DNA from 4 places in the Arthrobacter stackebrandtii genome. Region 2 is predicted to be linked to each of the others. Evidence: riboswitches for the same ligand, from Rfam matches in the RefSeq annotation. Region 2 holds a riboswitch; each other region holds the start of a gene.

Region 1 (7,304 bases), 1.4 Mb from region 2:
TGCAGTTCCCGGGACATGGATCGGTAGTGGTCCTCGACGGCGTGCATCTGGCGCACCACGTCATCATCGATCATCATGACCGTGACCTCGAGGTTGAGCGAGAAGCTGCGCATGTCCATGTTGGAGGAGCCGATCACGGCCACGTCAGAGTCCACCGTGAAGTGCTTCGCATGCAGCACAAACGGCTTGGGATAGAGGTAGATCCGCACACCGGCACGCAGCAGCGCCTCATAGTAGGAGCGCTGGGCGTGGTGGACCAGGAACTGGTCGCCCACCTCGGAGACAAACAGTTCCACGGTGATCCCGCGCTGGGCGGCCGTGGTGATGGCGTAAAGCAGCGAATCATCCGGCACAAAGTAGGGGCTGGAAATGGTGATGCATTCTTCGGCCGAATACAGCAGCGTATTAAAGAGGCGCAAGTTGTTCTCTGTGCGATATCCCGGGCCGCTGGGCACCACCTGGCACAGGGATCCGCCGGTGAAGGAATCCCAGTGATACGCCGCCAGCTGCGACTCCAGCGATTCCTCGGTTTCCGAAGACCAGTCGGTGGCAAACATGACATTGAGCGTGCCAACAATGGGACCCTCCAGCCGCGACATCAGCTCCACCCATTCGCGCCCCACCTTCACGTTGCGCTTCTTCCGGTAGGAGGGTTCAATCACGTTTTGGGAACCTGTGAAGCCGACCCGGCCGTCCACCACCAAGATCTTGCGGTGGTTGCGCAGGTCCGGCCGGCGCCACTGGCCCTTGACCGGCAGCAGTGGCAGCATGCGCCGCCACTCAATCTGGCTGGCCTTGAGCCGGCGGACCATGCCCCGGTAGCCGGGCACACGCAGCGAACCGATGTGGTCAAAAAGGACCCGCACCCGCACACCCCGCTCGGCGGCCGCTTCCAATTCCCTGAACAGCCTGTCCGTGCTGGCGTCGGAGCTCATGATGTAAAACTCTGCATTGACGTAGTGCGTGGCCCGGCTGATTTCATCCGCCATGGCGTCCAGGGACTCCTGGTACCCCTCGATCAGCTGAACCGAGTTGCCGCCCAGCGCCGGGAAGTAGCCCAGGTTCTGGTTCAGTTCCATGGCGGACTTCACCCAGGCCGGGCCGTCATAGTCGGGCACCTGGGAGGCAATGTCGCGGGTGCCCTCGACGATTCGCCGGTTGACGTCGTCCTGGGTCTCCCGCCGCCGTCGAGAGAGCCGGAAATTGCCAAACATGAGGAACAGCAGTAGCCCGACGTACGGCAGGAAGAAGATGCACAGCAGCCAGGCCATCGCGGTGGTGGGGCGCCGGTTGCCGGGAATGACACCCAGCACCACGACGCGGATGACCAAGTCGACCAACACCAGCAGGGCCGATACCCATGCACTGCCCGTTGGCAGGCTAATCGCTGTCCAAACCACCGCACCTCCCGTGCCCAACGTCGCGGAATGCCGGACGGGTCGTGCCCGCTCCGGTGACACCACCTTATCCGCCGAAATTGCCGCAACGCCGCTCCCACGCGCACCGGTGGCCAACAGTTATGCTTGGCTGACCTACCACGAATAGCTGAGGCAACAATGAGCGCTTCCCAAGAAACTATCGACATCTTCGCACTTGATCCGGCAACCCTGACCAAGAAGGCCATCAACGGCATGCGCGTTGCCTTCGGCGTCAGCGGCATCATCGCCGTGGTCCTGGGCATCATCCTGCTCGTGTGGCCGGTGAAGACCATTGCCGTCGTGGCCGTCATCCTGGGCATCTACTTCCTGGTGGCCGGCGCCATCAAGGTGGGCGTGGGCATCTTCGGACACAGCATCTCCGGCGGCATGCGCGCACTGAACATCGTCCTGGGCCTGCTTGTGATGGTCGCGGGCATCATCGCCCTGCGCAACTCGGCAGCCACGGGCGAGGCGCTGCTGATCTTCACTGTCATCATGATCGGCATCGGCTGGATCATTGAAGGCATCATTGCCCTGGTTGAGTCCGGCAAGGCGGAGAGCCGCGGCTGGGCCATCATCTTCGGCATCATCAGCATCATCGCCGGCATCGCCGTGCTGGCCATTCCGGGCTGGACCGCATTCTGGCTGGTCATGATGAGCGCCATCATGCTGGTCATCCTGGGCGTTGTCGGCGTGATCCGCGCGTTCACCTTCGGCAAGGAATTCCTGAAGGCCGCTAAGCTCTAACGCATGACAGTTTTGGTTTTCCTGGACCCCGTCCACCCCGCAGGCCGCCTGGCCGACGCCTCGATCCCCACCATTTTGGCCACGGATCAGGGCCTCACGCGGGGTGACGGGGTTTTTGAATCCCTCCTCGCAGTAAATGGTGTGCCCCGCAAGATGCAGGCACACCTGGACCGCCTCGCCGTATCCGCACGCACCATGGACCTGTCCATCCCCGGCGCGGGTGAGTGGCAGGCGGCCATTGCGACGGCGCTCACGGCCTACGCCGCAGCCTCCCCTGACGGCGGGCAGTGCGTGGTCAAGCTCATTTCCACGCGCGGGCCCGAGGGCGCCGACTCGCCCACCTCATGGGTCACCGTGGCGCCCGTGTCCCCGTCCGCGGCAGCCCAGCGCGAGAAGGGCCTGGCCGTGGTCCTGCTGGAGCGCGGCTACGACAGTGACATTGCCGCACGGGCACCCTGGCTGCTCATGGGTGCCAAGACCCTGTCCTACGCGGTCAACATGGCGGCGCTGCGCCACGCCCACAGCGTAGGCGCCGATGACGTCATCTTCACCAGCAACGACGAACTTGTGCTGGAGGGTCCCACCTCATCGGTCCTCCTGGCACACATCTCGGATGATTCCGGCATCCCGGTCAAGCGCCTCATCACCCCGCACCTGGACACCGGGATCCTGCCGGGCACCACCCAGGGCGCCTTGTTCGCTGCGGCCAGGGAGGCCGGCTGGGAGCTGGGCTACGGCCCCGTCACACCCGCCGACCTGTTGGATGCCGACGCGGTGTGGCTGATCTCCAGCCTGCGCCTGCTGGCACCGGTCAACTCGATCGACGGACAGGAAATCGGCAACGCTGCCACCCGTGCCGCGCTCACAGCCGAGCTGTCGGCGCTGCTGGCCGCAACGGAATAGCCCGCCCCGCGTACAGCTAGGCGTAGGACCTGTCGCGGCTGGTGTGCCGCGCGCCGAGCTTGTTGCCCAGCCACATGGCCAGCGCCGTCGTGGCCACGAACACCACCGCAATGATGAGGCAGGTCAGCAGGACCGCAGCGTATCCGCCGTCGGCCGGGTTCAGGAAAGGGTAGGCGTACCAGCCGGTGGCCGCGCCCCGGACCAGCGAGTACGCGAGGTAGGCCAGCGGGAACAGCACGGCCACGCCGATGCGCTTGAGCGGGATGGGGTGGCGGGGCGGGAAGATGAGCCAGTCTGCCACGATGGCGACTGGCATGACATAGTGCAGCCACGTGTTGATCCAGGGCAGGAGCGAGCCGAGGTCGACATCCCGCAACAGGGCGCTGAACACAATGCCCACCAGTGCCATGCACACCACCGAGATGCAGCGCAGCAACGCCCAGGCCGGGCCAAGGTCCTTCCCGCGCCAGGCCAGCACCGATTCAACCACCAGCACCGCGGCGGCAAAAATGTTGGACAGGTTGGTGAAATAGCTGAAGAAGTTCAGCACGCTGAAGCCGTGGCTGATGTGGATGCCCAGCTGAATTCCGACGGCGGCGAGGGTCGTGGCGCCAAAGGCGAAGCGGACGGCGGCAAACATGCGCGTGGTGGTCATGGATTCATGATGCCAGTGCCGGGGCCCGCGCGTCTGCTGATTTCCGTCATGTTGCGCCATACTCGCCCTGCGGTGGCGGTCCGGGAGCATGCGTGTGTTATTTTCAAAGGGAGTAATGAGTGCCAGCGCCAAGCCCTGACTTGCTGGACGGCAACCCTCTGTTCCGGCGGGGTGCCTCAGGTGAATACTCGGCAAACCCAGTGATCCATGGCTGGCAATTTGCAAGCGTGAACCATCCCGCGGCGTCTTTGGCCCAACCCCAGGCACCGCCCCCAGCTCCCGCTTGCTGCGTCGGCTACTTGCAATGAGGAGTACCCATGTCCGCGCACGAATCCCCCCTGGCCTACCGGCTCATCACCGGCCCCGACGACCGCGTCTTTTGTGAGCGGGTTTCGGAAGCCCTCGCGGAAGGGTATGTGCTCCATGGCGGACCGGCCGTGACCTTTGACGGCACCTCCGTGGTGGCCGCCCAGGCCGTGATCCTGCCCGCCGCCGTGGCCGTCAGCGACGCCGCTGTCGCCACCGCGGTTGACGATCTGGACGCCGAACTTGAGTTCGACGGCGAGGGCATCGCATGAGCTACGCAGGTGACGTGAGCCCGGAATCGGCGTGGGAGCGCGTGGCGGCGGGCGCCGTCCTGGTGGACGTGCGCACCGAGGGTGAATGGCAGCACATCGGCGTGCCGGACATTTCGGCGCTGAACGCCAAGCCCGCCTTCATCCAGTGGAACCTGGGCAGCGGCCACAACAACCCGGACTTCCTGCGCGAGCTGGCCGAGGTGGTCCAGCCGGGAACCGAGCTGGTGGTGCTGTGCCGTTCCGGCGCCCGCTCCATCGCCGCCGCCGAGGCGGCAACCGCCGCCGGCTACACGGCGTGGAACATCCTCGAGGGGTTTGAAGGCGAGCCCGACCGCTACGGCGAACGCGTGGTCAACGGCTGGAAGAACCGCAAGCTGCCCTGGCACTAGCCTGCCGCGGCCTGCCAGCCAGCCGCAGGCGGCCACCACCGGCAGGCACACCAAACCCAACCGGCCCCGGGGTGCGCCAAGCGCATGGCGCAAGGGCCGCCGTCGTACTTCACCAGCACCACAAGCGAAAGCCAAGGAACCACCATTGAGCAACTTTAATGAGCACGCAGCCACATGGGCAGAGGACACCCAAGCCGTCCGCGGCGGCCTTGACCGCAGCAACTTCCAGGAAACGTCCGAGGCCCTGTTCCTGAACTCCGGGTTTGTGTACGAGTCCGCGGAGGCCGCCGAGCAGGCGTTCACGGGCGAGGTGGACCGGTTCGTGTACTCACGCTACGGCAACCCGTCGGTGGCCACGTTCCAGGAACGGCTGCGGCTGTTGGAGGGCAAGGAGGCATGCTTTGCGACGGCGTCCGGCATGTCGGCCGTGTTCACCGCCCTGGGCGCGCTGCTCGCTGCCGGGGACCGGGTGGTGGCGTCGCGCTCGCTCTTCGGCTCCTGCTTTGTGATCCTGAACGAACTGCTCCCGCGCTGGGGCGTGGAGACCGTGTTTGTGGACGGGCCGGACTTGGAGCAGTGGCGCGAGGCGCTCTCGGTGCCGACCACGGCCGTGTTCTTTGAGTCCCCGTCGAACCCGATGCAGGAGATCATCGACGTCCAGGCCGTGTGCGACCTCGCCCATGCGGCGGGCGCGCAGGTGGTGGCCGACAACGTGTTCGCGACCCCGCTGCTGCAGCGCTGCGGCGACTTCGGCGCGGACATCATCGTGTATTCGGGCACCAAGCACATTGACGGCCAGGGCCGCGTGCTGGGCGGAGCCATCCTGGGCACGAAGGAGTTCATCGACGGGCCCGTGAAGAACCTCATGCGCCACACCGGGCCGGCGCTGTCATCGTTCAATGCCTGGGTGCTGACGAAGGGCCTGGAGACCATGAACCTGCGCGTGACGCACTCGTGCAACAACGCGCTGGCGCTCGGCGAATTCCTCGAGGCGCAGCCGCAGGTGGCCCGCGTGCTGTACCCCCACCTGCCCTCGCACCCGCAGTACGAGCTGGCCAAAAAGCAGATGAAGGCCGGCGGCACCGTGCTGACATTTGAGCTGGCCGAACCGGCCTCCGGAACGCGCAAGGACGCCGCGTTTGCCTTGCTTAACGCGCTGTCCATCATCGACATCTCCAACAACCTGGGCGATGCGAAGTCCCTGATCACGCACCCGGCCACCACCACCCACCGCGCCATGGGGCCGGAGGGCCGTGCAGCGATTGGGCTCTCCGACGGTTTCCTGCGTTTGTCCGTGGGACTCGAGGACCTGGACGACCTCAAGAAGGACCTCGCGGCGGCGCTGGCAGCAATCTAGGGGCTGAACTGTACGGGCGTCCCTCCCAAGCACGACGGCGGCCGGTGACCTTTCGCGCGAAAGGTCACCGGCCGCCGTCGTGCTCGGGGAAGAAGCCGAGCCGGATCAGTCCTGAAAGTATTCGATCTCGGCGCCCACGGTGTTGAGGCGCTCGGCCAGGTCCTCGTAGCCGCGCTCGATGACGTAGATGTTGCGCAGCTCGGAGGTGCCCTTCGCGGCGAGCATGGCCAGCAGGATGCAGGCTGCCGGGCGCAGTGCCGGCGGGCAGCCGATTTCCGCGGCGCGCCAGGCGGTGGGGCCGGTGATGTCGATGCGGTGCGGATCCAGCAGGCGGACGCCGGCGCCGAGGCGGTTCAGTTCCGTGAGGTAGATGGCACGGTTCTCGTAGACCCAGTCGTGGATCAGCGTGGTGCCCTCGGCGCAGGAGGCGATGACGGCGAAGAACGGCAGGTTGTCGATGTTCAGGCCGGGGAAAGGCATGGGGTGGATCTTGTCCGGTGCGGCCTTCAGTTCGGAGGGCAGCGTGGTGATGTCCACGAGGCGGGTCTTGCCGTTGCGTGCCACGTACTCGGCCGACTTGAGGTAGCGGAAGCCCATCTGCTCGAGCACCTTGAGCTCAATTTCCATGAACTCGATGGGTACGCGGCGCACGGTGACCTCGGACTTGGTCACGATGCCTGCCGTGATGAGCGACATGGCCTCGATGGGATCCTCGGAGGGGGCGTACTCAATGTCCACGTCGATGCGGGACTTGCCCTTGATGGTCAGCGTGGTGGAGCCCACGCCTTCCACCGTGACGCCCAGGCCCTGCAGGTAGAAGCAGAGGTCCTGGACCATGTAGTTGGGGCTGGCGTTGCGGATGACGGTGGTGCCCTCGCGGTGGGCGGCGGCCATGATGGCGTTTTCGGTGACGGTGTCCCCGCGCTCGGTGAGCACAAAGGTGCGGTCTTCGCCGTCGCTGCGAGGGGCCTGGACCAGGTAGAAGCCGTCGTGGGCGTTGACGTCCAAGCCGAACTCGCGCAGTGCCTGCATGTGCGGCTCCACGGTGCGGGTGCCAAGGTCGCAGCCGCCGGCGTAGGGGATGCGGTAGGGGTTTTCCTCGTCCAGGAGCGGGCCCAGCAGCATGATGACACTGCGGGTGCGCTTGGCGGCGGCGATGTCCATCTGCGCCAGGTCCAGCACCTCCGGGCGGCGGATCTGCAGGTCGTTGTCATCGAGCCAGGTGCATTCGACGCCAATGGACGTCAACAGCTCAAC
Region 2 (7,304 bases):
CTGGTCTCCGGGGCCGTGAAGTTCGACGGCGACCCCGCGGCCCTGGTGCGCCCCATGGCTCCCATTGTGGCTGCGCTGGAGGGGCTCCGCGTGCGGGTCGAAGACGCGGAAGACGGCTTCCTGCCGTTCACCGTCCACGGCACCGGCTCCGTGGACGGCGGCCATGTGCAGGTCGACGCCGGCGGCTCCTCGCAGTTCATCTCCGCGATCCTGCTGGTTGCGGCCCGTTTTAACACACCCCTGCACCTGGAGCACGTGGGCGAGTCCGTGCCCAGCGTGGACCACATCTCCATGACGGTGGAGGTGCTTCGTTCCCTCGGCGTCGTGGTGGATGACTCCACTCCGCTGAACTGGATCGTGACGCCCGGCCCCGTCGCCGCGTTTGATGTGTCCCTGGAGCAGGACCTCTCCAACGCCGGCCCGTTCCTCGCGGCTGCCCTCGCCACGCGCGGAACCGTCCGCATCCCGAACTGGCCGTCCAACACCACCCAGGTGGGCGACAAGTGGCGTGAGATCCTCCCCCAGTTCGGCGCAACGGTCACCCTGGAGGACGGCATCCTGACTGTCACCGGCGGCCCCGAGATCCTCGGCGTCGACATTTCCGACACCTCGGAGCTGGCCCCCTCCACGGCCGCCATCGCCGCCCTGGCCTCGACGCCGTCGCAGCTGCGCGGCATCTCCCACCTGCGCGGGCACGAGACCGACCGCCTCGCCGCGCTCGTGGCGGAGATCAACGCACTGGGCGGCAACGCCGTCGAGACCGAGGACGGGCTCATCATCAACCCTGCCCCCCTGCACGGCGGGGTGTTCCACAGCTACCATGACCACCGCATGGCCACGGCCGGCGCCATCATTGGACTGGCCGTGCCCGGCGTCGAGGTTGAGAACATCGCCACCACCGCCAAGACCATGCCGGCCTTCCCTGCCATGTGGGCGGCCATGGTGGCCCAGACCGCCGAACCGTCATCAAGTGCGGACAACGCTTCGGCGGTTGAAGCCGGGGCATAGGCGCATGGCACGAGATTACAGCAACTGGGACGAATCCGATGTCCGCGTCCGGGCCAACAAGAAGGGCAGCCGGCCGCGAACCAAGGACCGGCCCGCCCATGACGACGCGGTTATTGGCCGGATCATCACGGTGGACCGGGGGCGCTACACCGCCATCGTCGACGAGGACTTGTCCACCGAGCGCACCCTGATCGCCGCCCGGGCCAGGGAACTGCGGCGCAACCCCGTGGTGGCCGGCGACTTTGTGGCGCTCGTCGGGGACACCTCCGGCAAGCCCGACACCCTGGCCCGGCTGGTCCGGGTCGAGGAGCGCCGCACGCTGCTGCGCCGCAGCGCCGACGACACCGACCCCGTGGAGCGGGTGGTGGTGGCCAACGCCGACCAGCTGGTCATCGTGGTGGCCGCCGCCAACCCGGAGCCGCGCACCGGCTTCATCGACCGCGCCCTCGTGGCCGCCTACGATTCCGGCATCGAGCCGCTGCTGCTGATCACCAAGACGGACATCAAGGACCCCGCCGAGCTGCTCGCCAACTACGAGCACCTGGACATGACGGTCATCATCAGCCGCACGGCCGCGGACGGCGCCTCCGGCATTGACGCCCGCTCCGACGACGGCGACTCCGCCCTCCTGGCCGGGGGCGCCGTCGAGCAGCTGCACGGCTATCTCGATGGGAAGGTTTCCGTGCTGGTGGGGCACTCCGGCGTCGGCAAGTCCACCATGGTCAACGCCCTGACAGGTTCCCAGCGCGCCACCGGCGGCGTCAATGCCGTCACCGGCCGCGGGCGGCACACGTCCTCGTCCGCGCTGGCGCTGCAGCTGCAGGACGGCCTGCCGGGGTCTTGGATCATCGACACCCCCGGCATCCGATCCTTCGGCTTGGCGCATGTTGACGCCGACCGGATCCTGCAGGCCTTCCCGGACCTGGCCCCGGGCGCCGAGAACTGCGAACGCGGCTGCAAGCATGACAGCGCCGCCGTGAACTGCGGACTGGATCCGTGGGTTGCCGAGGGAAGCGCGGGCGACGCCGGCCCGGCCCGCCTGGCGTCGCTGCGCCGCCTCCTCGGCACCAGCGACCGCACCGAAGGCCGCGCGGCTGAGAAGGAGCTCGGCGTCACCGACTGACCCCGACGGCGCCCGGCCCGCCCTGCTCCTGCGCTCGGTCACGGACAAACGATGCGCCACTCTTGGGCTGCGCGTGGTTGTGCCCAAACCACGCGCAGGAGCGGGAGTCCGTCACGGACCAGCTTGCGCAGGCAGGGCCGTGGTCAACGGCAGGCCGCGGTCAAAGCCCCTCCCTTGGGTCCTATGCGCACAGTTGGGTGGCCATCTGGCGCATACCCAAACACGGCTTTGGCCATGCGCACGGTTCGGGGTGGCATCGGGCGCAGCTCCTTCACTGGCGCCACGTTGGGAGGTGAATCTTGCGCATACCCAAACACGGGCTTGGCCATGCGCACGGTGCCGGCCCGTCGCTGCGCATAAGGTCGTTGGGGAGTGGCCCTGCCCGAACCCGGGCCCAATCCGCGATAGCGTAATCACCATGACCATCGAACCCCAGACGTACAACGACGACCTCCGCCTCGCCCACGTGCTCGCGGACAGCGTGGATTCCCTGACCATGTCCCGCTTCAAGGCCCTCGACCTGGCCATCGAAACCAAGCCGGACCTGACCCCGGTCACGGACGCCGACAAGGCCGCCGAGGAATCCATCCGCAGCCAGCTCGCCCGCGTCCGCCCGCGCGACGCCGTCCTGGGCGAGGAGTTCGGCAGCAGCGGGCACGGCACGCGCCGCTGGATCATCGACCCCATCGACGGCACCAAGAACTTTGTCCGCGGCGTCCCCGTCTGGGCCACGCTGATCGCACTCGTGGACGACGGCGTTCCCGTTGTTGGGCTCGTCAGCGCACCCGCACTGGGCAAGCGCTGGTGGGCGGCCCAGGGCACCGGCGCCTACATGGGCAAGTCCCTCGCCTCCGCCACCCGCATCCGCGTCTCCAACGTCACGGAGCTCAAGGACGCCTCCATGTCATATTCCTCCATGACCGGATGGAAGGAGCGCGGCAACCGCGATGACTTCATCGCACTGACCGACGACGTCTGGCGCACCCGCGCGTACGGCGACTTCTGGTCGTACTGCATGGTCGCCGAGGGCAGCGTGGACATTGCCTGCGAGCCGGAGCTCAACCTCTACGACATGGCCGCCCTGGTCCCGATCGTGCAGGAGGCCGGCGGCCGTTTCACCTCGCTCGACGGCGTCGACGGCCCCTACGGCGGCAACGCCCTGGCCACCAACTCCATCCTGCACACGGAGGTGCTGCAGCGCCTGAACCCCAGCTGGGACGACCTCCTCAGCTGATGCCCACACCCTCCCCAACCAGGTAGAAGCACAGGTGGGTTAAGTGCGACGGCGGACTCCCGCCGTCGCACTTGTTCGTTGCCCTGCGCCGCGGCCAGGCCAGGTGACGACACACGGCGTAACAAATGCACATGTCAAAAAGTTGGGCTAATCTCTTGTGCATAGGTCACGAGTGCCAGCGCTAAACCCCGGTTTGCTGGCCGGCAACCCTCCTTTCGCGGCGGGGTGCCCCGGGTGACGACCTGGCCAGGCCGGAGCGGTCTTGGCAAGCGCGGACTCCTTGGCACCCAAGGGTCCTTCGTCGAAGGAACTACTCATGAGCTCTGCCCTGTTGGAATCAGCCACCCTGAAATTGTCCGGACTTGCCGCCGACCCCCTGCTGCCGGTTGTCGGTGCGGAACTGCCCGCGCCCCTCATCACCGGCGGGCATGTGCGCTATGCAAACCTGGATTACGCCGCCTCGGCCCCGGCCGTGGAAGAGGTGGCCGCACACCTGAATGAGGTGCTGCCCTACTACGCCAGCGTGCACCGGGGGGCCGGATACGCTTCCCAGGTGAGCACCTCGGTGTACGAGAACGCCCGCACCATCGTGGCCAAGTTTGTGGGCGCCCGCGCAGACGACACCGTCATTTTCACGCGCAACACCACCGACTCCCTGAACCTCCTGGCCGGCTGCGTCGAATCCATCCTGAAGCAGCGCGGCTTCACCGAGGGCCGCTCCAACGCCCACGGTGAGGTGCTCTACCTGGACATCGAGCACCACGCGAACCTCCTCCCGTGGCAGGCGCTCCCGCACAGGTCAGTGGTTGCCGCCGGCTCCATCGCCTCGACCCTGGCCCGCGTGGAAACGCAGCTGCGCGCCGGGAACGTGGTGCTGCTGGCCGTCACCGGCGCCTCCAATGTCACGGGCGAGGTCCTGCCCGTGGCCGAGCTTGCCGCGCTGGCGCACAAGCACGGCGCCCGGATCGTGGTTGACGCCGCGCAACTCGCCCCGCACCGCCGCATCGACCTGGCCTCGAGCGGCATCGACTACCTGGCTTTCTCCGGCCACAAGCTCTACGCCCCCTTTGGTGCAGGCGTCCTGGTGGGCCGCCCCGACTGGCTCGACGCCGGGGCCCCGCACCTGGCCGGCGGCGGCGCCGTGAAGGAGGTCCGCCTCGAGTCGACCAGCTGGACCGAGGGACCGGCCCGCCACGAGGCCGGCTCCCCCAACGTGCTGGGCGCCGCCACACTGGCCCGGGCCGCCGAGGTCCTCGCCGGGCTGGACGCCGCGCAGTGGCACGAGCACGAGCAGCAGCTTCGCAGGCACCTGGTGGACGGGCTCGCCGCGCTCGACGGTGCCAGCGTCCATGAGTTGTTCAACGACGGCGCCGACTACGCAGATTGCGGCAGCATCGGCGTAGTCAACTTCTCGGTCACCGGATACGACGCCGGACTGGTCGCCGCCTACCTCTCCGCCGAACACGGTGTGGGCGTGCGCGACGGCAAGTTCTGCGCCCACCCGCTGCTCAACCGGCTGGGCCTGCCGGCCGGTTCGCTGCGGGCCAGCTTCGGCGTGGGCTCGCGGCTGGAGGATGCCCAGCGCCTGATCGACGGCGTGGCCGCACTGCTGCGCGACGGCCTCGGCTGGGATTACGTTGTGGACGCCGGCCGGTGGGTCCCCGCCAACGACACCCGCAGCTACCCCGACTGGGCACCCAACACCCCGGGGACAGCCGGCGCAGCCCCCTGCGCCACCGACTAGTCCACGCCCCTCCCTTCGACGCCATCGCACCAATGACCGCTTTTCGGCCATCCCTGTCGCACCAATGACGGATTTTCGGCCAGCCCTGTCGCACCTCGGTGCGGCGGGGTGTGCCACAGCCAAGCACTGCGTCTTGCGTACTGCGATGGGGTTTCGAGAAATCCAGCCATTGCTGCGATGGCGTCGCGTGCATTGATTGATGCCATTGCTGCGGGCTTCATGGGGATGGGGCGGCCCTGCCCACGGTAAAGTTGAGCGGCAGCAGGAGGCACAACGTTGGTGGGAGTGGACATGGCAGGCATGGGCGGACCGGTTTTCGACGCGGAACGGCGCAGGCACATGGCTGCAGCGTTCCTTGAGGGCGGCGACCATTACCACAAGGTCCGTCCCGGCTACCCTGCCGATTCACTGGACTGGCTGCTGGAAACGGCCGGCCCCGTCCGCGATGTCCTGGACATTGGTGCGGGCACGGGAAAGTACACGCAGTTGCTGGCCGGACGCGGCTGGACCGTTACCGCCGTCGACCCTTCCACCGACATGCTCGCCCAGCTCACGGCCAACCTGCCAGAGGTCACGGCCGTCACCGGCACTGCAGAACAGTTGGACCTGCCCGGCGCATCGGCGGACCTGGCGGTGGTGGCCCAGGCCTGGCACTGGGTCGACCCAGTGGCCGCCAGCACCGAGATTGCACGGGTGTTGCGGCCCGGCGGCACCCTTGGGCTGGTGTGGAACCAGCTCGACGTCAGCCTCCCGTGGGTCCACCGCCTCGCCCGGATCATGCACGCGGGCGACGTGCACAAGCCCGACTTCCGCCCCGAGGTTGGCCCCGAGTTCTCGGCACCGGAAGCACACAACACCCGGTGGGCGCAGCCGCTGACGCCGGAGGGGATCATGGAGCTGGCTAAGTCACGCAGCTACTACCTCAAGGCATCCGATGCCACCCGCGAAAAGGTCATGGGCAATCTGGCTTGGTACTTGCTTGAACACCTGGGCCATGCGCACGGCCAGGAACTGGAGCTCCCCTATCTCGCCCAGACTTGGCGCAGCCACAAGCTCTGACGCCGTCCAACGGCACCGGGCAGCACATCTCATCCGGCGGCGGGGTCCCAGCCCCGGGTCCAACTCCCGCCAGCGCCACCTTTGTTTCCCCATAGCAATACCTCAGGGAAACTGAGTCACCTCGACAAGCACAGCCACGTCACTTATGATTTCGGTAAGCCTAAATATTTGACTTAGGCTTAGCGAAGGATGGATTGTGCTCGACACCTTGAAGAAGCGTCCGCTGCGGAGCCCCCGCGGCGGGCTCGTGCTGCTGGGCCCCGCGTTTGTCGCCGCCATTGCCTATGTTGATCCCGGCAACGTGGCCGCCAACCTCACCTCCGGCGCCACGTACGGCTACCTTCTCGTGTGGGTGCTGGTCACGGCCAACGTCATGGCCATGCTGGTGCAGTACCAGTCGGCCAAACTCGGCGTGGTGACCGGCAAGTCGCTTCCGGAACACCTGGGCCAGCGACTCAAGACACGCAGCCGCCGCCTCTACTGGCTGCAGGCCGAACTGGTGGCCATGGCAACGGACCTCGCCGAGGTGGTGGGCGGCGCCATCGCACTGCACCTGCTGTTCCAGCTCCCGCTCCCCGTGGGCGGCCTGATAGTCGGCGTTACCTCAATGGCCCTGCTGAGCGTGCAGAACCGCCACGGCCAACGGCATTTTGAGTCCATCATCATCTTCCTGCTGGTCATCATCACCATCGGGTTCCTCGCCGGGCTGGTCCTCAGCCCGCCGGACCCGGCCGGCATCGCCGGCGGACTCGTCCCCCGCTTCGACGGCGCCAACAGCGTCCTTCTCGCAGCCGGAATGCTTGGTGCCACCGTCATGCCCCACGCCATCTACCTCCACTCTCAGCTGGCCAAGGACCGCCACACCGACGCCCGAAGCACCCCGGCGCGCCTTCGGAAGATCATCAAGGCGACCAGGCTCGACGTCGTCCTTGCCTTGATCCTGGCCGGCGCAGTGAACATCGGCATGCTGCTGCTGGCCGCGTCAACACTGGGAGGGGTCTCCGGAACCGACACGATCGAGGGCGCGCACACAGCGATAGTGGACAGCCTGGGCCCGGTCATGGGCGTGGTGTTTGCAGTGGGCTTGCTCGCGTCGGGACTGGCATCAACCTCGGTGGGCGCCTACGCCGGGGCCA
Region 3 (7,304 bases), 2.8 Mb from region 2:
CACCCTTGGAGGTGCCCGCCGTCGTACTTAATTTGGCAGAAGGCTACTTGGCAGCCTGCGCAGCGTTGAGCACCTTGTACTGCAGGAACTCGCCCACGTGCCCAATTTCCTGGGCGTTGATGCCGTGCCAAATGCCTGTGTAGAGCACCTTGGTGAGCGAGGCGTGGCCGTGCATCCAGGTGTTGGTGGCCTCAACGGCGGTCTGCGGAATGACAGGGTCGGCCTGGTCGCGGCCCCAGAAAATCTCCGGCTTCAGCGCGGCGACGGCGTCGTCGTCGAAGAACGGATCCCCCTCGGCGTCCACTACAAATCCGGACAGGCCCACCACGGCGGCGTAGTCGGCGGGGCGGTGGCGCAGCAGCGATGTGGCCATGCACATGCCCTGCGAGAAGCCCAGCAGCGTCACGGAGGTGTGGCCTTCGCGGACGCTGTCCAGCCAGCGTTCGACGGCGGTCGCGGCCTCGGTCACTGCCGTCACCGAATAGCTGAGGTCGTTGCGCAACGGGAACCACGCGTAGCCGGGCCCGGCCTGCAGCGGCGCCCGGACAGAGGCCACGGTGAACTCGGGCGGGAGCTGGCCGGCCAGCGAAAACAGGTCCTCCTCGTCAGCGCCATAGCCGTGGAAAATCACCAGGAGCGGCGTCCCGGGCCGCCCAGTTTCGGGGCGGGACCAAAGGACTGTCGGGGTTTCACTCATGCCCACATCTTTCCATGCGGTGCGCCCGGCCCAAAAAAATCGGCAGAAACTGTGTGGAATCTGGCACGTTGGGCTGGCGCACCCGGGATGTTACCGGGCAGTATGTATAGCGTGAATGATACTTTGTTGCAGCATCCCTGGACCCGATATGTCGCCATGGGCGACTCATTTACCGAAGGAATCGGCGACCCCGAGCCCTCCAGCCCCGGTGGCCACCGCGGCTGGGCGGACCGTGTTGCCGAACAGCTGAGCCTTGGCAGCAACGACTTCAAGTACGCCAACCTCGCCATCCGCGGCCGCCTCCTCGCGCCCATCCTGGCCGAACAACTGGAACCGGCACTGGCCCTGAAGCCGGACCTGATCAGCATCTCCGCGGGCGGCAACGACCTCATCCGCCCCGGATCAGACCCCGACGCCCTCGCGGAACAGCTCGACGCGGCCGTCGGGCGCATGACGGCAGCCGGCGCAAACGTCATCATCCTCAACGGCCCCGACATCCGCGACACCCCCGTGCTGGGACTGATCCGCGGCCGCGTGGCCATCTACAACGAGAACCTGCGCACCATTGCAGCCCGGCATGACGCGATCGTGGGCGACATGTGGTCCCTGCGCCAGCTCACCGACCCGCAGATGTGGGATGAGGACCGACTGCACTTCTCCCCGCTGGGCCACCACACCATCGCCATGATGGTGCTGCACGCGCTCAACGTCCGCCACTCCCTCACTCCCATGGACGCCACGCCGCTGCCGCCGCAGAAGTGGCAGGCCGCCCGCGCCGAGGACCTGGTCTGGGCCCGTGAATTCCTGGTCCCGTGGGTGCTGCGCCGTATCCGCCACCAGTCTTCCGGCGACGGCGTCTCTGCCAAGCGCCCCACCCCCGGCCCGGTGTTCGGCCCGCCGGAGGCCTAGCCGTCACCCCGGGAACTCACGACGTCGGTGCATGCCGCTGCGCTTGGCCTGTAGGTGCCGCCGGGCCTTGCCAGTGGTTGGCGCCGGGCCCATAGTTCCCACCGCGAATTGCGATTACTGGCCGCCGGACCGGGCCCATGGTTCCTGCCGGGCCGGGCCGCAGCCGGACCGGGCGACTAGGATGGAAGGAGGCACGCCCACCGCGCGCCCTACCTGAAAGAGGTGCCTTGTGACCGTTGTGCTTGTGCCGCTGGCTGCGGGAAGTGTCGCCGCGTCGTCGCCTTCCTCATTCAGCCTGCCGCCGTACTTCATATTCATCATCATTGCCGCGGGCCTGTTCATTTCCTTCTTCCGGGCGTCCGCGCGCAAGAGGCGGGCGGAGCAGGCGAACCCCCACTTGGCCGCACCCGCCCACCAGCATCCGCAGGCCAAGCTCCCGCAACAAACGGGGACGGCCCACCAGGGCGGCACCGCTCCTTACGTGGGAACACTGCTCAACGGTGTGCCGCTGAAGGGCTACGACAGTTCTCACGGCCACCAGACCACGGGATACCTGAACGAACGGATGCAGGCCGAGGCCGAGCTCAAACGCCAGCTGGATGCCCTCGACGCGGCGCGCCGTGCAGGCCAGGTCGACGCCGACCAGTATGCGGCGTACCGCGAGGGCATCTTCAAGAAGTTCTAGCCAGAAGTTCTTGAAGACGCCGAGGCTGGGGCCGGGCCATTGACAAGCCCAGCCTCGAGCCGCGACATGGCATCAAAAAACCCGCCCCGGAGCTCCCCGGGGCGGGTTTTTTGAGTGACGTCCCTTATGACGGCGGCGTGCTTCAATCCCGGAAGAACGACTCCTTGAGCAGCCCTCCCACGGCTGCGACCTCCGTCAGGAAACCATCGTGGCCGATGGGTGAATCGATCCGCGCCACGGGCACCTGGCCGGGCAGCGCGGCCGCCAGCTCCTCGGACTGTGCCGGGAAGTACAGCCGGTCGCTGTTGACGGCGGCAACCACAAATTCCACACCCGCCGTCTCGGCGAGGGCTTCCTCCAGGGTGCCCCGGCCGCGGGCAACATCGTGGCTCATGAGCGCCTCGGTGATGGCAATATAGCTGTTGGCGTCGAATCGTCCCACCAGTTTGTGGGCCTGGTGGTCCAGGTAGCTCTCCACCTTGTAACGGGAATCCCCGGGGGCCTCCAGCCGGCCATGGCTGATGGTGGCGCCATCCTGCGCGTCGCGGCCGAAGCGCCCGCCCATCTCCTCCTCTGAACGGTAGGTGATGTGGGCAATGCGACGGGCCAGCCCCAAGCCCAAGGTGGGAGGTGCGCCGTCGTAATAGTCCCCGCCGGCAAAGTTGGGATCCTGGCGGATGGCGAGCACCTGTGCCTGGGCAAAGGCGATCTGCTCGGCCGTGCTGGCGGCACAGGAAGCGACGACGGCGCACCTCCGCACCCGGTCAGGGTGGCTTGCAGCCCATTCGAGGGCCCGCGCCCCGCCCATAGAACCGCCAATGACGGCGTACCAGGAGCTGATGCCGAGGCGGTCGGCCAGTCGCGCCTCCGCCTCGACCGAGTCGCGGATGGTGACAAACGGGAAGCGGGAGCCGTAGGGGCGCCCGTCAGCGGCGACGCTGGAAGGGCCGGTGGTGCCGTAGCAGCCGCCGAGCATGTTGGCGCACACCACAAAGAACTTGTCGGTGTCGATGACCTCGCCCGGGCCCACGAGACCCTCCCACCACCCGTCTTCTTCGGAGTCGCCGCGGCTGACGTGGGTGCTGCCGGTCAGGGCATGCTGGATGAGGACTGCATTGTCGCCGGCCTCATTGAGGGTGCCCCAGCATTCGAAGGCCATGGTGACGGAGGGCAGCGCGCCCCCGGCCTCCAGCGGCAGTTCACCGATGTGGATTGAGCGCAGCACGCCGCCGCCCAGGCCCACAGAGGTGGACCAGGCGGCCGCGGGCTTTGCCGTGCCGGCGTCGGTTTCAGGGGACAACACTTTGCGCTCCACAGCCGTCGGAATCACTGGATTCACGTGGCTTACGCTGATTTGGCTGCGCGGAATCCGGCTTCCAGGTCCGCGATGATGTCCGCGACGTTTTCCAGTCCCACCGACAGCCGAACCAGGCCCGGGCGCACACCCGCCGCCAGCTGCTGCTCGGGTGAGAGCTGTGCGTGCGTGGTGGAAGCCGGGTGGATGACCAGCGAGCGGACGTCGCCCAGGTTGGCCACATGCGAGTGCAGTTCCAGTCCGTCAACGAAGCGCTTGCCGGCTTCGGCGCCGCCCTTGATGTCAAAGGCGATGACTGCGCCGGTGCCGTGGGGACCGTACTTGCGGCCGCGTTCGAACCACGGGCTCGAGGGGATGCCGGAGTAGGCGACAGCCTCAACGTTTTCGTTGGCCTCCAGCCACTCGGCGACCGCCACGGCGTTGCTGACGTGGCGTTCCACGCGCAGGCTCAGCGTCTCGATGCCCTGGGCGATCAGGAAGGCGTTGAACGGTGAAATGGCGGAACCGAGGTCGCGCAGCAGCTGTACGCGGGCCTTGAGGATGTAGGCCAGGTTTGCGCCCAGTGCGCAGCCCACGCCGAGGTCGCGGGCGTAGACCAGTCCGTTGTAGGTCTCGTCGGGGGTGTTGAATCCGGGGAACTTCTCCGGGTTGGCGGCGAAGTCGAAGTTGCCGCTGTCCACAATGACGCCGCCAATGGCGTTGCCGTGCCCGCCCAGGTACTTGGTGGCGGAGTGGATGACGATGTCGGCACCCCACTCGATGGGGCGGATCAGGTACGGGGTGGCGAGGGTGTTGTCCACGATCAGCGGCACGCCGGCCTCGTGGGCGATGGCGCTGATGTTTTCCAGGTCCAGCACGTCCTGGCGCGGGTTGGAGACTGTCTCGCCGAAAAACGCCTTGGTGTTGGGGCGCACGGCTGCACGCCATTCATCCAGGTTGTCGGGATCGGAGACAAACGTGACCTCGATGCCCAGCTTCTTCAACGAGTGGGCCAGCAGGTTGAACGTGCCGCCGTAGACGCTGGGGCTGGAGACGATGTGGTCGCCGGCGCCGGCAATGTTCAAGATTGCGAACGTGGTTGCGGCCTGCCCGGATGCGAGCATGAGCGCACCGACACCGCCTTCGAGGTTGGCAATGCGGTCTTCCACGACAGCCGTGGTGGGGTTGCCCAGGCGGGTGTAGATGGGCTCCAGCTCCGCCAGGGCAAAGCGGGCGGCGGCGCTCTCGGCCGACGGGAACACGAACGATGTCGTCTGGTAGATGGGCAGCGACCGTGCACCAGTGGTGACGTCCGGCTCCTGGCCTACGTGGATCTGACGGGTTTCAAATGACCAACCGTTGCTCATGGCTGTTTCCTTAACACTAGAGGCCTGCAACTGTGAGCCTCCCGCGCGTGGTGCGTGGAGGGTCAAGGTGCGAATGGCCCGCGCTTGCGCCGTGACCGGTTGGTCCGGCGCCTGGTCTTCACCCGGGGCACCCCACCGCGGAAGGAGGGTTGCCGGTCAGCTAGCCGGGGCTGTTCGCTGACACTCATGACCTGCAACCAGTCTGGAAGAAACTTTGCGCGCTTGCAAGATTGTGACGACTTTATGACTTCTAGCGAACTTCTGCTTGAAATTCCAACCCAGAAATGGCATATGGCGAATAAATGATTCATGAACGACGCCGGATGGCTCCGTACCAGCGAATCCGCACCTGCCGCCGTGGTCGTCGACGCCCCCGGATTGCTGCCGACGCCAGAGGTCACGGGTCACGGTGAAGCCTAACGGCCGGCGCCGCCGAGGCCACAGAAAAGGCCCCTAGCCGTCCGCGACAACACAGACAAGGTTTCCGGACGTCCGCGACAACATAGACAAGGCCTGCAATGCGGTCGTCCGGGGGCTCGTTTGGCGGCTCATTGGGGAGCTCGTTTAGGGGCCGTATCTGTAGATTCGAAGCGACGACAGGGCCATTTTCATCGTCTCGAGAACTGCAGTGCCGACGAGGGGGCAGATGTTGCGATCCGCCCCCTGTGCAACCCTGGCGGTTCGCAATATCTGCCCCGCGGCATGGTTGGTGGCGGCATGGTGCGGGTTTTCAGCGGACGCTGGCGGCAAACAGTACTTGGGCGCCCGGCTCTCGATGGCGGTCGCGGCCCGGGATGCCGGCCCCACCTTCCGGCACCCGGCGCCATGGAACAACCGCCACCGCGTGAATCGCCGGGAGGCCACCGCTCGAAGGCCCGCTGCGGTCCCCGCCCGGCACCGCGACGCTACTTCCCCAGCCCCGCCCGGCGCAGCGCCTCGGCCATGGCGGTGTTGGCGGGAGCCGGGGCGGATTCGCGCGAGGGGCGGACGGCCTCTTGGCCCTGGCCCTGGCCCTGGCCCCGACGTTGCCCCTGGCCGCCGGCGCCTTGGCCCTGTCCCCGACCTCCGCCCTGCCCGGCACCGCGCGCACCCTGCCCGCGTCCGCGCCCTTCAGCACCCCCGCCCTGGGGCGAGGGGCGCCCGGAACCGCGGGAGCCGGCGTCGGACTTCCCGCCTGAAGGCTGGCCGGCCTCGTCATCGAGGCGCAGGGTGAGCGAAATGCGCTTGCGCTCCGGCTCCACCTCGAGGACCTTCACGCGCACCACCTGGCCGGACTTGACCACAGTATGGGGGTCGGAGACGAACGAGTGGCTCATGGCGGAGACGTGGACGAGCCCGTCCTGGTGCACGCCAATGTCAACGAAGGCGCCGAAAGCGGCCACATTGGAAACGGTGCCCTCGAGGATCATGCCGGGGCGCAGGTCGGTGATCTTCTCGATGCCGTCGGTGAATGTGGCGGTCTCGAAGCGGGGGCGGGGGTCGCGGCCGGGCTTTTGCAGCTCCGCGATGATGTCCGTGACGGTGGGCAGGCCGAAGTCGCCGTCCACAAAGTCGGCCGGGTTGACGGAGGCCACGGCCGAAACGCCGCCAGCGACTTCAGCCGGCTTGGCACCCGCCGCAACGAGGATCTTGCGGGCCACGCCGTACGCCTCGGGGTGCACGCTCGAGGCGTCGAGCGGCTCCGCTCCCCCGGTGATCCGCAGGAACCCTGCGCACTGCTCGAAGGCCTTGGGGCCGAGCCGCGCCACCTTCAGCAGTTCGCGGCGCTTGGTGAACGGGCCGTTTTCATTGCGGTGGGCCACAATGTTTTCGCTCAGGAGGGGCCCGACGCCGGCCACCCTCGCCAGGAGCGCGGGCGAGGCCGTGTTCAGGTCCACGCCCACGGCATTGACACAGTCCTCCACTACGGCATCGAGGGAGCGGTCGAGCTTGGCGGGCGTGAGGTCGTGCTGGTACTGGCCCACGCCAATGGACTTGGGTTCGATCTTGACCAGTTCGGCCAGGGGGTCCTGCAGGCGGCGGGCGATGGAGACGGCGCCGCGCAGGGACACGTCCATGCCGGGCAGTTCGGCGCCGGCAAGCGCCGAGGCGGAGTAGACGGAGGCACCGGCCTCGGAGACCACGAGCTTGCTGACCTTGCTCTCCGGGTTCTGGCGCTTGAGCTCGGCCACCAGCTCCGCGGCCAGCTTGTCAGTTTCGCGGCTGGCGGTGCCGTTGCCGATGGCAATCAGCTCAACGTTGTGCTTTTGGGCCAGCCGGACCAGCGTGGAGAGGGACTCGTTCCACTTCCGGGCCGGGGCGTGCGGGTAAATGGTGTCGGTGGCGGCAACCTTGCCGGTGCCGTCCACGACG
Region 4 (7,304 bases), 2.2 Mb from region 2:
GCCTCCCGTGCGCTGACATCAGACGCCCTCGCAGCGATGGTGGGTTTTTCGGGGACCCCAGCGCAGGCAAATGCGAGGGCGTTGGCCGGAAAGCCGTCATTGCTGCGACAGCGTCTCAAGGAAAGCCGTCATTGCTGCGAGGGCGCCGCGGGGGTTAGCCGACCACGGTGCCGAACAGCAGTCCCAGCAGGTACGTCGCCGCGGCGGCGCCCATGCCAATGGCCAGCTGGCGCAGGCCGCGCCACAGCGGGGACGCGCCGGAGAGCAGGCCCACCACAGCGCCGGTGCCCATGAGCGTCACGCCCACCAGGACACAGGCCAGCGCGAGCGCACCGATGCCCGTCATGCCAAAGAGGAACGGCAGGATCGGGATGATGGCGCCCGAGGCAAAGAAACAGAAACTGGAAGAGGCAGCACCCCAGGCCGTGCCGAGCGTTTCGTGTTCGTCGGCTTCCTCGAAGTTCTCCGGTTTCAACGACAGGCTGGGATCGCAATCGCAGGTGAACTGCCCCATGCGCTCGGCGGCGCGGTGTTCGGCCGCCTCCCGGGACATGCCGCGGGCGAGGTAGACAAGCACGAGTTCGTTGTTTTCCACGTCCAGTGACGGTCCGGCCGTCAGGGTGACCTGGGTGGGCTGGGAAGCATCCAGGAGTTCGCGCTGCGAGCGGACGGAGACGAACTCGCCGGCGCCCATGGACAGCGCCCCGGCAAGGAGTCCGGCAATGCCGCTGAAGAGCACAACCTGGCTTGAGACGCCCGTGGCGGCCATGCCGGCAACAAGGGAAAGGTTGCTGACCAGGCCGTCATTTGCGCCGAATACAGCAGCACGGAACGATCCGGCGAGCCTGTTGCGCCCGCGCGTCGCCAATCCACGCACCACTTCTTCGTGGATTGATTCATCCGCGGCCATTGCATCCGTGGCGTCGACATCTTCCGCGTAGGGGGAACGCGATTCGGCCCGTTGCGCCAGCGCCAGGACAAAGACCGAGCCGAAGCGGCGGGCCAGCAAACCCAAAAGCTGGTTCCTCATGGACGGCCGGACGGGCTGCCCGGCGTGCTCGCCCAGCAGTTCCAGCCAGTGCCGTTCATGGCGGCCCTCTGCGGCGGCAAGGGCCATCAGGATGGCGTGTTCTTCGCCCTCGCGGCGCTTGGCGAGGTCGCGGTATACGGCAGCCTCGGCCCGTTCATCGGCCAAATACTGCCGCCACCGCTTGATTTCCGTTGGGGTGGGAATCCGTTCAGGCATGGGTCAAGCTCCTCAAAGTCAGCCCTTACTGTAGCTCGGATCCGCGCGGATTTTCGGCCGGGATCCCTCGTGAAATAGTTTCGGCACACCGGAATAACGGCCCGAAAATCCATCTACAGAAAGTACTTGACGTAACGGAAAGTACTTTCGTATAGTTGTGTCAACGAAGCAAGCAACGCAACCAAGGAGAACACCATGGACACCACCACACAGACCAGGACCCACGACTACTACGCCACCCGCATTATGGGGATCGGGATGGCCATGGGTCTGGCGTGCATGGCGGCGCTGTTCATTGCCGGACTCGTCCAGGGCAGCGCCGGCATGACGGTCATGGCCTCCAGCTGCGCAGCATTGCTGGGTGCCACCTGGGCCTCGACCAGCGTGGCAGCCAAGAAGAAGGCTGCAGCCTGACCCCACCGATGTGATCGCCACTCTATTAGTGGGCGTTTTCTCACATCTCGGCGATTCTGCGTAAGATGGCTGCCGAGGGGCCCGCTGCGAGCTTGCGAGCGGTGGGAGGCAGTGAACGGGGAGTTCACCTTTGGCGGTAAAAGTGAATTCCCGCCGTCGTACTTTGAGAGCAAAGCCATCGGCCTCGGCGAAGGTGACCAAGTCATGGCTCCCGCGAAAGCAGGCCCACGATGTACTCTGGCAGTGGAGGCGCAACGATGCACACGATGGCTACTGAGGGCGGGAAACCGGGCACACTATTGATGTCGGTGGGCCGTGCCCTGACGGTTTTGGACTGTATTGGATCGGCCTCGCGCCCTTTGTCGGCCAAGTCCATTGCACGCGCCACGGGCCAGAGCCTGGGAACCACCTACAACGTACTGCGCACCTTGGCCCACTCGAACTACGTGGCGGCCGAGCGGGACGGTTTCGTTCTGGGCCCGGCACACCCCGCACTCGCCACGGGCAGCCAGGCCGTCACGCTTGCACGCAGCCGTGGGATCATGAACGGCCTGCGCGATGAGGTGCGTGCTGCCGTTTACCTCAGCCGCTTCACGGATGGTGAGATCGAGGTGGTGGACATTGTGGACACGCCTCTGACACCGCGCGTGGATCTTTGGGTGGGGATGCAAGATAGTGCGCATGCCTCGGCCTTCGGCAAACAGATTCTGGCCGCCCTGGATAGCAACACCCGCATGGACTACATCACCCGCCATCCGCTGGCCGAACTGACGCCTTACACCATTCGATCACCCAAGGAATTCCTGCGGGAACTGGAACAGAATTCCACGGCCATGATGGACCACCAAGAGTACGCCCTGGGCTTCACCTGCCTTGCGGTTCCAGTGTCCACCTCTTCGTGGATTGGGGCCCTGGCGCTTTCCTTGCCCTCCGGACCGCATGACGCCGCCTCCGGAACATCCCGCGCAGAGTATGCCAAAGCGCTTCACGAGGCGGCCGGGCAACTATCGCTGGTGCTTGGCACCGGCCCGGACTTGCCCTGACCCGAGCGCCACGGTCAAGGCCCGCCTTTTCACAGGCTGAAATCTGGGCCGTATCTTCTGGCGCGCCGCCCGCCTACGCTCTGAGGACAGGGACGTTGATCCGGCAATGAGCAGCGCGATGCGCAATGCCACCACCGGTATCGACGCAACCTGTTCGGACACGATGGATGGACAAAGGAGTCGCTATGACCACCGAAACGACTGAGGCCGCAATGGCGCTCAGTGCGGAGCAGCGCCAAGGACTGCTGCGCCAGATGATTCTGATCAGGACCTTTGAAGAGGCCATCCTCCGCGAATATCATGCGGACAAAGGGCCGGGGTTCGACATTGGCAAGGGCCTGATTCCGGGTGAAATGCACCTGGCCGCCGGGCAGGAACCCGTGGCTGCCGGGATATGCGCCCACCTCGAACAAGGGGACGGGCTCACAGCAGCCCACCGCCCGCACCACCTGGCCATCGCCAAGGGGATGAATCTGCGCTCGCTGACGGGTGAGATCTTCGGCCGCGAATCCGGGTTGGGCCGCGGACGCGGCGGGCATATGCACCTCTTCGATCCGTCGATCCATTTCTCCTGCTCGGGCATCGTCGCCGAGGGTTTTCCACCCGCGCTGGGGCAGGCGTTCGCTTTCCGCAACGCCGGCACCAACAACATCGCCGTCACTGTGGCCGGTGAGGGTGCGGCCAATGCCGGCGCCTTCCACGAGTCCCTGAACCTGGCCGCCCTTTGGAAGCTGCCTGTCATCTTCGTCATCGAGGACAATGACTGGGGCATTTCCGTCCCTCGGAGCTCCTCGACGTCGGTTCCCTCCAATGCCGTCCGCGCCGCCGGGTACGGGATCCCGGGTGTTCGGATCGAGGGCAACGACGTGGAAGCTGTCTACGCCGCGGCCGCCGAGGCTGTTGCCCGGGCCCGGGCAGGGGAAGGTCCCAGCTTGATCGAGGTTCACACCCTGCGCCTGTTGGGCCACTTCGAGGGCGACGCCCAGGGCTATCGGACCGATCTGGCCACCGTACCGGGCGAAGACCCCATCCCTGTTTATCGCCAGAAACTGCTCGACGCTGGAGCCGTCACCGAGGCTGAAGTCGCCGCCATGGAAGATGAGGCACGCGCCCAGGTGGAGGACGCCGTCGAGCATGCCAAAAATTCGCCAACGCCCAACCCTGCCGAGGCACTCAAGTACGTCTTTGTGGAAGGAGCCTCGTCATGAGCGCAACAACGGAAAATACGACGGCGGCACGTACGTCCCTGCCGCTTGAACCGCCCGCTGGGACGCGCCGGCTCAACACGGCCAAGGCGCTGCAGGAGGCCATCGGCTCGCAAATGGAGCAGGACCCGTCCGTGTTTGTCATGGGCGAGGATGTGGGAGCCTACGGCGGCATCTTCTCCTCCACAACTGGCCTGCTGGAGAAGTTCGGGCCGGAGCGGATCATTGACACGCCCATCTCGGAGTCGGCCTTCATCGGGCTGGGCATCGGGGCAGCTGTGGAGGGCATGCGGCCCATTGTGGAGCTCATGTTCGTGGACTTCTTCGGCGTCTGCATGGACCAGATCTACAACCACATGGCCAAGATTCACTACGAGTCCGGCGGCAACGTCCGCGTTCCCATGGTCCTCATGACGGCCGTGGGCGGCGGCTATTCCGACGGCGCCCAGCACTCCCAGGCGCTGTGGGGCACCTTCGCACATCTGCCAGGCATGAAGGTCGTGATCCCGTCGAACCCCTACGACGCCAAGGGGCTCATGACGGCGGCCATCCGCTCCGACGATCCCGTGGTCTACATGTTCCACAAGGGTGTCATGGGCCTGGCCTGGATGGCGAAGAACAAGCGCTCCATCGGTGCCGTGCCCGAGGAGGACTATGAGGTCCCGCTGGGCAAGGCGAAGGTGGTTCGTGAGGGGACGGACGTCAGTATTGTGACGCTCTCACTCTCGGTGCACCACAGCCTGGACGTCGCCGAGAAGCTGGCGGACGAGGGCATCAGCGTCGAGGTCCTGGACCTGCGGTCGCTGGTTCCGCTGGACCGTGAGACCATCATCGCCACGGCCTCGAAGACCGGCAAGGTCATCGTGGTCGACGAGGATTACCAGTCCTTTGGCCTTTCCGGCGAGATTGCGGCCACGATCGCCGAGCACAGCCCCACCCTGCTGACGCACTTCAGCCGGGTCTGCATGCCGGATACACCCATTCCATACGCCCAAGAACTCGAATATGCTGTGTTGCCAACGGCCACACGCATTGAGGCCGCGGTCCGAAAGGCGGTTGCCGCATGAGTGAAGTCCTGTTCCCGATGATGACAGGGGATGGCTCCGAGCCCGGCGTCCTGGCCACCTGGTACGTGGCCGACGGGGAAGTGGTTGCGGAAAAGCACCTGCTCGCCGAGGTTGCCATAGACAAGGTCGACGCCGAGATTTACGCCCCCGTTTCCGGCACCGTCCGGCTTCGGGTGGCCGAGGGTGACGAGGTGGCCCAGGGCGCTGTCATCGCCGTGATCGAGCCCTGACTCCTCCAAGCGGCCGGCCGGCCCACGAAGAACACCTGCCGCATGCGGCAGGTGTTCTTCGTGTCCGTGTCATGGGACGGCCCAGGTAATATGAGCTTGTGATTACCGGATCGGCCTCGCGCCACGCACGGATTGGCAAGCCGGCGGGCTCCTGAACCGCGCCCGTTCCGGCCGCGCCCGAAGCCGGGCACCTCCTTCGCACCGCTGAACCCAGCCCCGCCCGCGGCGAACCGCGCCGCACGGCGGGCGACACCACCCAGCGAAGGAGAAAACACCATGCCAGCAACTTTCAACCACACCATCATCGCGGCCACTGACCGGACTGCCTCGGCCCGCTTCTACTGCGACATCCTGGAAGCCGAGCCCGCACAGTCCTGGGGCCCGTTCACCAACATCACCCTGGCCGAGGGGGTCATGCTCCAGTTTGCCGAGCCGCCGGTTCAGATCCAGATGCAGCACTACGCCTTTCTGGTGGACGACGCGCACTTTGACCGCGCGCTCAACCGCTTCAAGGAGGCCGGCATCGAATACTGGGCCGACCCGCAGATGGCGCGCGCAGCCGAGACGAACACCGAGCACGGCGGCCGCGGCGTCTACTTCAGGGACCCTGCCGGGCACGGCCTGGAACTCATCACGCAGCCGTACTTTTAGAAGCGGGGCGGGTGCTTAGTAGGCTTCCAGCTTGAATCCAATGCCGCGCCCGGCGCGCACCCCGGTCTGCGCAACTGTGATCACCAGGGTGCTGATCTCCGGAATCCAGCGTGCCGGCAGGACCGCCTGGCCCAGGGCGGAGACCAGCAGGGCCGGGTCCGGCGACCAGAAGGCGCGGTGCCCGTTCGGGGTCAGGAAGGTGACGGCGCCGAGGTTGACGTCAACGGCGGGCAGCACCGAAATCCCGCGCGTGTGGGCGGCGGCGGGGCGGGTGGAGGGGGCGACAACGGAAAATGACATGGCCTGAACCTTCTCTTGCTCTTGCCTGCGGAGGTCCCCGCCGGCCGCTTCCTCATCCGAACCACCCGTGAAGCATGGGGTTGGCGTGCGGCCAGTCGGAGCTTGGCGCCGCATCTCTTGAAGCTGGTCCCACTGTACGTCCTTTAAGCGCGACGGCGGCGGGTTCCGAAATATATTACGGAACCCGCCGCCGTCGACCATTAATAAACGGCACCAAAAAACGCCGGGAATCCTTGAAGAATTGCGGATTCCCGGCGTTTTCTGCGGGCCGGATGCTGGGGGCCAGATTACTTCGCCAGGGCGGGGGCTTCCTCGTCCGGGTTGGAGTCGGTGGCGGCTGCAGCCAGGCGGTCGTCCCAGGCCTTGCGGATGTGCGCCGGTGTGGGCGGGGTCAGCAGGGACACCACCACGTAGACGATCAGCGAGGATGCCAGGCCGAAGTAGATCGGCTCGTTGGCGTAGATGCCGTCGGCGCTGGGGATGGCGCCGGTGGCGTACAGGATCAGCGAGGCGATCGTGACAATGCAGCCCACGGCCATGGACCAGGCGGCGCCGAGGCCGGTTCCGCGCTTCCAGACCAGGCCGCCGATGATGGCCACCAGGAGGCCGCCGACGAGGATGTCATAGGCGATGGTCAGGGCAAACACGACGTCGTTGAGCACGATCGAGATGGCGACCACGGCAATGCCAAGGACCAGGACGTACCAGCGGTTGGCGTTGACGTCGTGCTCGGGGTTGGAGGTGTCGGAGGTGTCGATCTTCTTGCCGAACCAGCTGGCCACGAACGGGACGACGTCCTTGCGGGCCACGGTGGCGGCGGCGATCAGGGCGCCGGAGGCGGTGGACATCATGGCGGCCACGGCGGCGGCCATTACGATGCCGCCGATGCCCATGGGCAGCAGGTAGGTTGCGACCTCGGCGTAGACGGCGTCCTTGCCAAGGTTTGCCACGTCAATGGTGGGCAGCGCGACGGCGGCTGCCATGCCGATCAGGGCGCCGGCGATGCCGTACAGGACGCAGTAGATGCCGGCCGAGGCGCCGCCCCACCGTGCCACCTGCGGGGTGCGGGCGGTGAAGACGCGCTGCCAGATGTCCTGGCCGATGAGCAGGCCCAGCGTGTAGATGACGAAGTAGGTGATGATGGTCTG

What was found. A riboswitch is a leader RNA that binds a small molecule or an ion and turns the genes downstream of it on or off. The one in region 2 is predicted to bind S-adenosylmethionine.
Region 1: another riboswitch for S-adenosylmethionine. It lies ahead of JOF48_RS06495 (DUF1737 domain-containing protein); the one in region 2 lies ahead of JOF48_RS13065 (aminotransferase class V-fold PLP-dependent enzyme).
Region 3: another riboswitch for S-adenosylmethionine. It lies ahead of JOF48_RS00940 (bifunctional o-acetylhomoserine/o-acetylserine sulfhydrylase); the one in region 2 lies ahead of JOF48_RS13065 (aminotransferase class V-fold PLP-dependent enzyme).
Region 4: another riboswitch for S-adenosylmethionine. It lies ahead of JOF48_RS03255 (hypothetical protein); the one in region 2 lies ahead of JOF48_RS13065 (aminotransferase class V-fold PLP-dependent enzyme).

Annotation. Positions count from the first base shown of each region.
Region 1 covers NZ_JAGIOI010000001.1:1,558,353-1,565,656, forward strand. Annotated here, with positions in the region: gene cls (cardiolipin synthase) at 1-1,346, opposite strand, end outside; gene JOF48_RS06480 (HdeD family acid-resistance protein) at 1,557-2,165, shown strand; gene JOF48_RS06485 (aminodeoxychorismate lyase) at 2,169-3,068, shown strand; gene JOF48_RS06490 (Pr6Pr family membrane protein) at 3,085-3,723, opposite strand; SAM riboswitch class IV at 3,835-3,957, shown strand; gene JOF48_RS06495 (DUF1737 domain-containing protein) at 4,041-4,301, shown strand; gene JOF48_RS06500 (rhodanese-like domain-containing protein) at 4,298-4,690, shown strand; gene JOF48_RS06505 (O-succinylhomoserine sulfhydrylase) at 4,836-6,047, shown strand; gene JOF48_RS06510 (UDP-N-acetylglucosamine 1-carboxyvinyltransferase) at 6,153-7,304, opposite strand, start outside.
Region 2 covers NZ_JAGIOI010000001.1:3,005,058-3,012,361, reverse strand. Annotated here, with positions in the region: gene aroA (3-phosphoshikimate 1-carboxyvinyltransferase) at 1-1,008, shown strand, start outside; gene rsgA (ribosome small subunit-dependent GTPase A) at 1,013-2,131, shown strand; gene hisN (histidinol-phosphatase) at 2,550-3,365, shown strand; SAM riboswitch class IV at 3,530-3,643, shown strand; gene JOF48_RS13065 (aminotransferase class V-fold PLP-dependent enzyme) at 3,682-5,109, shown strand; gene JOF48_RS13060 (class I SAM-dependent methyltransferase) at 5,401-6,168, shown strand; gene JOF48_RS13055 (Nramp family divalent metal transporter) at 6,362-7,304, shown strand, end outside.
Region 3 covers NZ_JAGIOI010000001.1:197,499-204,802, forward strand. Annotated here, with positions in the region: gene JOF48_RS00920 (alpha/beta hydrolase) at 44-697, opposite strand; gene JOF48_RS00925 (SGNH/GDSL hydrolase family protein) at 800-1,606, shown strand; gene JOF48_RS00930 (hypothetical protein) at 1,836-2,291, shown strand; gene metX (homoserine O-acetyltransferase MetX) at 2,434-3,534, opposite strand; gene JOF48_RS00940 (bifunctional o-acetylhomoserine/o-acetylserine sulfhydrylase) at 3,636-4,952, opposite strand; SAM riboswitch class IV at 5,028-5,144, opposite strand; gene JOF48_RS00945 (Tex family protein) at 5,858-7,304, opposite strand, start outside.
Region 4 covers NZ_JAGIOI010000001.1:787,450-794,753, reverse strand. Annotated here, with positions in the region: gene JOF48_RS03290 (VIT1/CCC1 transporter family protein) at 155-1,246, opposite strand; gene JOF48_RS03285 (hypothetical protein) at 1,442-1,660, shown strand; gene JOF48_RS03280 (IclR family transcriptional regulator) at 1,927-2,703, shown strand; gene JOF48_RS03275 (thiamine pyrophosphate-dependent dehydrogenase E1 component subunit alpha) at 2,889-3,911, shown strand; gene JOF48_RS03270 (alpha-ketoacid dehydrogenase subunit beta) at 3,908-4,975, shown strand; gene JOF48_RS03265 (biotin/lipoyl-containing protein) at 4,972-5,205, shown strand; gene JOF48_RS03260 (VOC family protein) at 5,482-5,856, shown strand; gene JOF48_RS03255 (hypothetical protein) at 5,872-6,156, opposite strand; SAM riboswitch class IV at 6,169-6,279, opposite strand; gene JOF48_RS03250 (sodium:solute symporter family protein) at 6,444-7,304, opposite strand, start outside.